Regions from separate parts of the Streptomyces sp. NPDC047022 genome, predicted to be linked through region 3. Evidence: riboswitches for the same ligand, from Rfam matches in the RefSeq annotation. Region 3 holds a riboswitch; each other region holds the start of a gene.
What was found. Region 3 has a riboswitch for thiamine pyrophosphate ahead of thiO (glycine oxidase ThiO). Riboswitches for the same ligand answer to the same signal wherever they lie in the genome.
Positions count from the first base shown of each region.

Region 1: linked by a shared signal. The riboswitch ahead of ABZ845_RS30345 (cytosine permease) and the one ahead of thiO (glycine oxidase ThiO) in region 3 are both predicted to bind thiamine pyrophosphate.
Region 2: linked by a shared signal. The riboswitch ahead of thiC (phosphomethylpyrimidine synthase ThiC) and the one ahead of thiO (glycine oxidase ThiO) in region 3 are both predicted to bind thiamine pyrophosphate.

Region 1 is NZ_JBEYVV010000052.1:22,906-26,108, forward strand. Features, by position in the region: gene ABZ845_RS30345 (cytosine permease) at 1-1,182, opposite strand, end outside; TPP riboswitch at 1,174-1,266, opposite strand; gene ABZ845_RS30350 (WhiB family transcriptional regulator) at 1,309-1,566, opposite strand; gene ABZ845_RS30355 (thiolase family protein) at 1,719-2,906, shown strand; gene ABZ845_RS30360 (cobalt-precorrin-6A reductase) at 2,954-3,203, shown strand, end outside.
Region 2 is NZ_JBEYVV010000017.1:104,671-107,873, forward strand. Features, by position in the region: gene ABZ845_RS19455 (YibE/F family protein) at 90-1,481, opposite strand; TPP riboswitch at 1,553-1,708, shown strand; gene thiC (phosphomethylpyrimidine synthase ThiC) at 1,701-3,203, shown strand, end outside.
Region 3 is NZ_JBEYVV010000001.1:304,243-307,445, forward strand. Features, by position in the region: gene ABZ845_RS01360 (FAD-dependent oxidoreductase) at 1-1,124, opposite strand, end outside; gene ABZ845_RS01365 (hypothetical protein) at 1,157-1,507, opposite strand; TPP riboswitch at 1,559-1,670, shown strand; gene thiO (glycine oxidase ThiO) at 1,678-2,862, shown strand; gene thiS (sulfur carrier protein ThiS) at 2,859-3,059, shown strand; gene ABZ845_RS01380 (thiazole synthase) at 3,066-3,203, shown strand, end outside.

The sequences.
Region 1 (3,203 bases), on a different contig from region 3:
GAGGTCCGTCACGGCACCGCGCCGGACCAGCCAGTCCACGACCACGATGGCCACGAACCCGGGGATCCAGTAGCCCACGAACAGCAGCACGTTCTGGAACCGGGCGGTGGTGTCGGCCGCGTGCATCCACAGCACCAGCGGGAAGCCGAGCGCCGCGGCGAGGGCGGCGGCAGCGGGACGGGGCAGGCGGACGCCGACGGTCTGCAGGGCCAGGGAGCCGCTGTAGTCGTTCATGGCGTTGCTGCACAGCGCCGCCAGTGCCACGGCCAGCAGCCCGAGGGCGCCAGCAGCGCCACCGCCCAGCAGTTTGTCGACGCCCGCGGCTGTCTGGTCGGTGAGCACCGAGGCGCCCCACAGGCCGAGGGCCTGAACGGCGAGGAAGGACACCACGAGACCGAGCAGCGTGCACCAGAACATCCGGGAGCGGGAGGTGGTGCGGGGCAGATAGCGGCTGAAGTCGCTGGCGTAGGGGGCCCAGGACAGGGTGAGGCTGAGCGCGATGGTGCTGGTCAGCACGAACGCGCCCGCGCGGTCGGCGCCTTGTGCGCTGCCCGTCGCGGCGAGATGGGCGCCGGCCGGCATCCGCATGGCGATCAGCGCGAAGGCGGCGGCGAGCACGAAGGTCATGACGGTCTGCAGGCGGTGGATCGCCTCGTAGCCGAGGATCCCGAGGGCGCCCTGCCCCAGCATCATGACCAGCACCCCGAGCCAGAAGGGCCAGCCGCACAGCCGCGCAAGCGCGTCCCCGCCGAACAGACCGATCAGCGCGTCCCAGGCGACCGACGACAGCCACTGGAGCACTCCGGGCAGCGCAACCGCACGTCCGAAGGCGAGCCGGGCGAGCGGCAGCTGACCGGCGCCGGTGCGGCTGCCCCAGGTGCCGAGGTAGGCGGTGGGCACCGCGCCCACCACGGTGCCCAGGACGACGGCGGCGAGTGCGGTGGTGAAGTCCAGGCCGAGCGCGATACCGAGGGTTCCGGTGAACACACCGGTCATGGTCAGGTTCGGCGCGAACCACACGGTGAACAGCCGTCCCGCCCCGCCGTAGCGGTTGCTCTCGGGGACGGGTTCGATGCCGTGTCCCTCGACCCTGAGGTCACCGGGAGCCGTGGGCATCCGTCCGTCGAAGACGCCTCTGCGGCCGTCGGCGGGCAGCCCGCCGGAAACATGCGCCAATGGCATGGATGACATCCCTCCGCCAGTACGAACTGGTTCAGGTTCAACGGGTGTGATCTCAGCCCTCGCGGGGCACCCCGTGTCCGGTACGGCGGCAAGAGTAACCCGAGCCACCAGCGACGACGACAGCAGCTACGGTGCCCGCCGCCCCTGGGGGAGACTTCTGGCGGACCGGAGCAACCTCGCGCGCTCCCGCTCGTCGGTGCCGCCCCACACGCCCGCCGTCTGCTCGCTCCTGAGCGCCCATGTCAAGCACTCGACCATCACCGGGCAGCGGTGGCACACTCGCTTGGCCGCCGCGATCTCGGTGATGGCCGGGCCTGTGGAACCGACGGGGAAGAACAACTCGGGGTCCTCGTCCACACATGCCGCGTACCGCAACCACTCCATGCGCGCCCGGGTCCCCTGGACGCACGGGGTAAAACCCGGGGATCTTCCCAGGGAGGGCCCGGCGGTCTATAGTCCAAAACTAGCGGTGCTAATTATTGCGTCGTCCTCTTCGACTCATCGACTCGTCACCGAGTGCGCTCAGGAGTTCCATCGTGCGTACCGTCCATTTCGCGGCCGCCCGCCGCACCCCCATCGGCAAGCTGCGCGGCTCCCTGTCCACGGTACGGCCCGATGACCTCGCGGCGACCGTGATCCGGGGCCTCATGGCCGACGCGCCCGACCTCGACCCCGCCCGCGTCGACGACGTCTACTGGGGCGCGGCCAACCAGGCCGGCGAGGACAACCGCAACGTCGCCCGCATGGCCGCCCTCCTCGCCGGGCTGCCCGACTCGGTGCCGGGCGCCACGGTCAACCGGCTGTGCGCCTCCGGCCTGGAGGCGGTCACCATGGCCGCGCGCACCATCGCCGCCGGCGAAGCGGACGTCGTGCTCGCGGGAGGCTCGGAGTCCATGAGCCGCGCCCCCTTCGTCCTGCCCCGCCCCGACGAGGCCCTGCCGCACCGTATGGAGACCTTCGACACCCGCCTCGGCTGGCGGCTGGTCAACCCGGCCATGAAGGAACTCCACGGCCTGCTGCCCATGGGGGAGACCGCCGAAGAGGTCGCCGACCGGTACGGCGTCCCGCGCGAACGCCAGGACGACTTCGCGCTGCGCAGCCACCGGCGTGCAGCCGAAGCCCGTAAGAACGGCTTCTTCGACGCCGAACTCCTGCCGGTGACCCGCCCGGACGGTGTGGTCGTCACCGAGGACGAGTGCGTGCGCGAGGACACGTCGTACGAGAAACTCGCCCGCCTCAAGCCCGCGTTCCGCCAGGGCGGCACCGTCACCGCGGGCAACGCCTCACCCATGAACGACGGCGCGGCCGGACTGCTCCTCGTCAGCGAGGAGGCCCTGAACGATCTCGGTCTGGAATCCCTCGGCCGCTATGTCGCGGGCGCCTCGGCCGGAGTGCACCCGGACGTCATGGGCATCGGCCCCGTGCCCGCCACGCAGAAGGCCCTCGCCCGCGCCGGCTGGACCATCGGCGACGTCCAGGAGGCCGAGTTCAACGAGGCGTTCGCCGCCCAGGCCCTCGCCTGCGTCGACCGTCTCGGCATCGACCCCGACCTGGTCAACCCGACCGGCGGCGCCATCGCCCTCGGCCATCCCCTCGGCTGCTCGGGGGCACGCATCCTCACGACGCTGCTGCACCGGATGCGGCGCGGCGGGGCGGCACGCGGGCTCGCCACCATGTGTGTGGGAGTCGGCCAGGGGAGCGCGGTGCTGGTCGCCGGGAACTGAGGGACCGGCACCGCGAAACAGCACAACCCACCCGTACCCTCGACCCCATGCCCTCGCACGTCCTGATCCTCGGCGGCACCACCGAGGCACGCGAACTCGCCGCCGCGCTCGCCGCACGGCCCGGCGTCAGAGTGACCACGTCCCTGGCCGGGCGGGTGTCCCGGCCCGGAGCGCTCGACGGGGACGTACGGGTCGGGGGGTTCGGCGGGGCGGAGGGGCTGGCCGCCTGGCTGCGGGAGCACCGTGTGGACGCGCTGGTCGACGCCACGCACCCCTTCGCATCCGTCATCACGGACA
Region 2 (3,203 bases), on a different contig from region 3:
CCTCGCGGGTGCGGGGCACGGAACAGTGCCGTAACGGTTCTTCGGCTATTCGCAGGGCCTGTGGAGCCGCACAGGCGGCCCGGAGCGCGTCAGCGCTTGCGGCGCCGGCCTCTTCCTCCTCGGGCCGGTACGGGAGCCGGGCCGGTGGCCGGGGCGGCGGTCGTCCCCGGGCGGTCCGCCGACACCACGAGGGCGGCCAGCACGGTGGTGACGGGCACGGAGGCGACGAGGCCGATCGACCCGACGAGCGTGCGGACGATCTCCTCGGCCACCAGCTCGCTGTCCGCGACCGTGACCACACCGCTCTGCGCGATCGAGAACAGAAGCAGCAGAGGCAGCGCGGCGCCCGCGTACGCCAGAACGAGGGTGTTGACGACCGACGCGATGTGGTCGCGGCCGATGCGGATACCCGCGCGGTACAGGCCTCGCCAGCCCAGGGTCGGATTGGCGTCGTGCAGCTCCCAGACCGCCGACGTCTGTGTCACGGTCACATCGTCGAGCACACCGAGCGAGCCGATGATGACGCCTGCGAGCAGCAGTCCGCTCATGTCGATGCGCGGGAACAGGCCATGGATCAGACCGGTGCTGTCGTCCGTGTTCCCGGTCAGCGCGGCCCAGTCGATGAACTCCGAGCCCAGCAGGCCGATGAGCGACAGGGAGATGAGCGTGCCCAGCACCGCGACCGAGGTGCGTGCCGAGAGCCCGTGGCACATATAGAGGGCTATCAGCATGATGGCGCTCGATCCGACCACGGCCACGAGAAGCGGATTCGAGCCCCCCAGGATCGCCGGCAGGATGAAGAGGTTGAGGACGAGGAAGCTCACGGCCAGAGCGACGAGGGCCATGACACCGCGCATCCGGCCCACGATCACCACGGCGACGGCGAAGATCCCGGCGAGCAGCGCCATGGGGAGCTTCCGGTTCACATCGGTGACCGAGTACTGCAGATCCCTGGGCGCGGAGGGCTCGTATGCGACCACGACCTTCTCGCCCTGATCCAACTGCCGTGACTGGTCAGGCTGGACGATCTCCGTGAACGTACGTCCCTTGTCCTTGCCGGTGTCGACCTGGACCGTCGCCTTCTTGCAGGTGCCGCTCGCTTTCTGCGGTCCGGAGGACCCGCCGGCGGCGGAGGTGTCCCCGATGGGGGTCCCGCCACCCGAGGCGTTCACGGACTTGCAGTCCACCTCCACGACCCGGGTGACCGTCGCCTGCTGCGTCTGCCGGTCGAAGCCGAGGCCGCTGCGCTGGTGCGACGGCACACCACCGGGCCACAGGATCACAAGGCCGGCTATGACCGCCGCGGTGAACGGGATGAGGATCGCGGCGATGACCTTGCGCAGCTGCCGGGAGACAGGGGCCGCCGGGCCGTGACTGTGACTGTGGGAGTGACCGTGGCCATGCCCGTGTCCGTCCTCGCGGCCATGGTGGCCGGGCGGCTCGGAGGACGGATAGGGGGGCGGATGCTGTGTCGTGGTCACCGACGCATCATTGCAAGAAGGCGCAAGGCCTACTGTTCAGCCAGCGTAAAGAGACGCTAGCGTGAGGGAACCTTTGCACACGCGGGAGCTCGGAGCACCGGGCTGAGAGGGCGCTGACCTCCGCAGGCGCGATGTTTCACGTGGAACATCGCCGGCGGAAACCGCTGCGTCGACCGCTGAACCTGTTACCGGGTAATGCCGGCGTAGGGAGTAGGTCTCATGACCAACAAGGATGCACCCATGCCTGCCCTCGACCAGGACGAACAGTCCCAGGCGGACGGCAGGACCATCGGCTGGCACAAGGCGTATGTCGCGGGCTCGCGCCCCGACCTGCGCGTGCCCGTCCGCCAAGTGCACCTCACCATCGGGCAGTCGGTCACGCTGTACGACACCTCCGGCCCGTATACCGATCCGCTTGTGACGACGGACGTCCGCAGGGGACTGTCGCCACTGCGGGAGAACTGGATCATCGCCCGCGGCGACACCGAGGAGTACGCGGGCCGTCCCGTCCGTCCCGAGGACGACGGACTCAAGCACACCTCGCCTCGTGGCGGGCTGCGCAACCTCGACGCGGTGTTTCCCGGGCGCCCGCGTCAGCCGCGCCGCGCACGTCCGGGTACGCCGGCCACACAGCTCGCGTACGCACGGCGCGGTGAGATCACGCCCGAGATGGAGTTCGTGGCGATCCGGGAGAACGTGGAGCCCGAGGTCGTGCGCGAGGAGATCGCGGCGGGCCGGGCGGTTCTGCCGGCCAACGTCAATCACCCGGAGACCGAGCCGATGATCATCGGTAAGCGGTTCCTGGTGAAGGTCAACGCCAACATCGGCAACTCCGCGGTGACGTCCTCCATCGAGGAGGAGGTCGAGAAGATGACCTGGGCCACCCGCTGGGGCGCCGACACGGTCATGGATCTGTCCACCGGCCGCAACATCCACACCACCCGGGAATGGGTGCTGCGCAACTCCCCCGTGCCGATCGGTACGGTGCCGCTCTACCAGGCCCTCGAGAAGGTCGACGGGAGGGCCGAGGAGCTGTCCTGGGAGATCTACAAGGACACGGTCATCGAGCAGGCCGAGCAGGGCGTGGACTATATGACGGTGCACGCCGGGGTGCGTCTGCCGTTCGTGCCGCTGACCGCGAACCGCAAGACCGGCATCGTGTCGCGGGGCGGCTCGATCATGGCGGCGTGGTGCCTCGCGCACCACAAGGAGTCTTTCCTCTACGAGAACTTCGAGGAACTGTGCGAGATCCTCGCGGCGTACGACGTCACCTACTCGCTGGGCGACGGGCTGCGTCCGGGCTCGATCGCGGACGCCAATGACGAGGCGCAGTTCGCGGAGCTGCGCACTCTCGGGGAGCTCAACCGGATCGCCAGGCGCTTCGGCGTGCAGACCATGATCGAGGGGCCGGGCCATGTCCCGATGCACAAGATCAAGGAGAACATCGACCTCCAGCAGGAGATCTGCGACGAGGCCCCGTTCTACACCCTTGGGCCGCTGACGACGGATGTGGCACCGGCATACGACCACATCACCTCGGGCATCGGCGCCGCGATGATCGCCTGGTGGGGCACGGCCATGCTCTGCTACGTCACGCCCAAGGAGCATCTGGGGCTGCCCAACCGCGACGACGTGAAGACAGGTGTCATCACCTACAAGATCGCCGCCCATGCGGCCGACCTCGCCAAGGGGCACCCGGGTGCGCAGGAGTGGGACGACGCG
Region 3 (3,203 bases):
AGCAGGGCCACCAGACGGTCCGCCCGCAGCCAGCACACCGCCCAGGCCGCGCCCTCGGGGTCCCCGCGCCACACCGTCGTGTCGGCGTCGGCGTGGTGCCCCACGTACTGGACGAACCGGCCGAACTGCTCCGACCAGAAGTACGGCACCGGGTCGTAGGCCACCGGCGTCTGACCGACGATGTTCGCGGCCACCGTGCGCGGGCCCTGGAGGGCGTTGTCCCAGTGGTGGACCAGCAGACGCGCCTCGTAGCGCCCCGACGGGAAGGACGCGCAGTCGCCGACCGCGTACACATCGGGCGCGGAGGTGCGCAGATGGCCGTCGGCCAGCACCTCGCCGTGGACGCCGAGCTCGATGCCCGAGCCGGCCAGCCACGCCGTGGCCGGACGCGCCCCGATGCCCACGACGACCGCGCCCGCGGGCACCCGCGAGCCGTCGTCGAGCACCACCGCGCCGGGCTCGACGCGCTCCACGCGCGCGTTGGTCCGCAGTTCGGCGCCGCTGTCCGCGTACCACGCGGCCATCGGCGCGGCCACGTCCTCGGGCAGCGCGCCCGCGAGCGGCCGGTCCGCGGCCTCCACCACGGTCACCGCGCAGCCCGCCTCGCGCGCGGCGGTGGCGAACTCGGCGCCGATCCAGCCCGCGCCCACGACCACGATGTCGTGCTGCTCGGCGAGGACCGGCCGCAGCCGTTCGGCGTCGTCCAGGGTGCGCAGCAGATGGACTCCCGGCACGCCTTCGGCGCCCGGGAGCCGGATCGGCTCGGCGCCCGTCGCGATGACCAGGGCGTCGTAGGCCACGGGCCCCTCTTCGGTGTCCAGCTCACGCTCGGCCAGGCGCAGCCCGAGGATCTCGCAGCCCAGCCTGAGTTCGATGTCCAGGGCCTCGAAGTCGACGTCGAAGGCGGAGCCCTCGGCCTTGCCCAGCAGCACGGCCTTCGACAGCGGCGGCCTGTCGTACGGCTGGTGGGGCTCCGCGCCGATGAGTGTCACCCTGCCCCTGAAGCCCTGCTCCCGCAGGGCGACGGCGGTCTGCACCCCGGCCATGCCGGCGCCCGCGATGACGACGCGCCGCGCCACATCGCCTCGTGCCGTGCCGCCCCGTTCATTCGTCTGCTCGCTCACCTGATCACCATAGACAACTGACGATTCGTCAGTCAGGGGGCGTGCTGAGTGACCTGTTCCACAACGCTCGTCCCGCCGCCCGTCCGCGACTCCCACTCCCACGTCTCCTCCAGGCGCACCCGCCCGTCGGGCAGTTCCACGACCTTCGAGACACAGTGCCCGGACGACGTGGTCCCGTCGTGCTTCAGCTGCACGTACCGGAAATCGAGGCGGTCCTCCTCCCGTGTACCCACCAGACGGCCGAGTACGACGTCGCCGCCCGCGTACTCGGCCCAGACCACGCCGTCCTTCTCGTGGTACGTGAACCGGGTGCGCGTGCCGACCTGTCCCGGGGCCTGGTCCGCGACCGGGGCGAGTACCAGACCGTCGAGCGAGCGTGGCATCGGTGGAGGCTCCCTTACTGATGCGAACGGCACGGATTAGGGTTGGCACCGTAGAGCACTCGCGGGAGCCCGGGCGCACCGGGCTGAGAGGGAGGCTGGCGGCCTCCGACCGTACGAACCTGATCCGGGTCATGCCGGCGAAGGGAGGGGGCTGGACGCCCATGTCAGCCATGTCACCCATGCACACCTCGGACACCCGTGCCCCGGACGCCCTCGTCATCGGGGGCGGGATCATCGGACTGGTCACCGCCTGGCGCGCGGCCCAGCGCGGCCTGGCCACCGCCGTGGTGGACCCTGAGCCGGGCGGCGGGGCGGCCCAGGTGGCCGCCGGGATGCTGGCCGCGGTCACCGAACTGCACTACGGCGAGCAGACCCTGCTCGGCCTCAATCTGGAGTCGGCGCGCCGCTACCCGGACTTCGCCGCCGAGCTGAGCGAGGCCACCGGACACGACCTCGGCTACCGCAGATGCGGCACGCTCGCCGTCGCGCTGGACGCCGACGACCGCACCCATCTGCGCGAACTGCACGCGCTCCAGCAGCGCTCGGGCCTGGAATCGGAGTGGCTGACCGGGCGGGAGTGCCGCCGTCTGGAGCCGATGCTCGCGCCGGGTGTGCGCGGCGGGCTCAGGGTCGACGGCGACCACCAGATCGATCCGCGCCGTCTCGCCTCGGCCCTGGTCACGGCCTGCGAGCGCGCCGGAGTCGTCTTCCACCGCGCATGGGCCGAGCGGCTGAACGTACGGGGCGAGCGGGCCGCAGGGGTGCGGACCGCCGACGGCGCCGATCTCGCCGCGGGCCAGGTCGTCCTCGCGGCGGGCAGCCTCAGCGGGCGGCTCGCGGGTGTCCCCGCCCACGTCGTGCCGCCCGTACGCCCCGTGAAGGGGCAGGTGCTGCGCCTGACGGTGCCACGGCAGTACGCGCCCTTCCTGAGCCGCACCGTGCGCGCCGTCGTCCGCGGCAGCCATGTCTACCTGGTGCCGCGCGAGAACGGCGAGCTGGTCGTCGGCGCCACCAGCGAGGAGATGGGCTGGGACACGACGGTCACCGCGGGCGGCGTCTATGAGCTGCTGCGGGACGCGCACGAGCTGGTCCCGGGGCTCACCGAGCTGCCGCTCACCGAGACCCGCGCGGGGCTGCGCCCCGGCTCCCCCGACAACGCCCCGCTGCTCGGCACCACCGGCCTTGACGGCCTGCTGGTGGCCACCGGACACCACCGCAACGGCGTCCTGCTCACCCCGGTCACCGGGGATGTCATGGCGCATGTCCTGACCACCGGGGAACTCCCCGACCACGCACGGCCCTTCACCCCCCGGCGTTTTTCCGCCGCCGCAACCCTCACGGAGCAGCCCGCATGAACATCTCGGTCAACGGGGAGCCCCGCCGGGTCGCTCCCGGTATCGCGCTCGACACCGTCGTGCGGACCCTGACCGCGGCCCACTCCGGTGTGGCCGCCGCCCTCAACGAAACCGTCGTCCCGCGCGGGCAGTGGTCCTCGACCTCCCTCTCCGAGGGCGACCGGGTCGAGGTCCTCACCGCGGTCCAAGGAGGCTGAGCAGCCATGGCCGACGATCCCTTCGTCCTCGGTGGTACGACCTTCTCGTCCCGGCTGATCATGGGAACCGGCGGTGCGCCCAGCCTCGATGTGCTGGAGCGGGCCCTGGTGGCGTCCGGGACGGAGCTGACCACGGTCGCGATG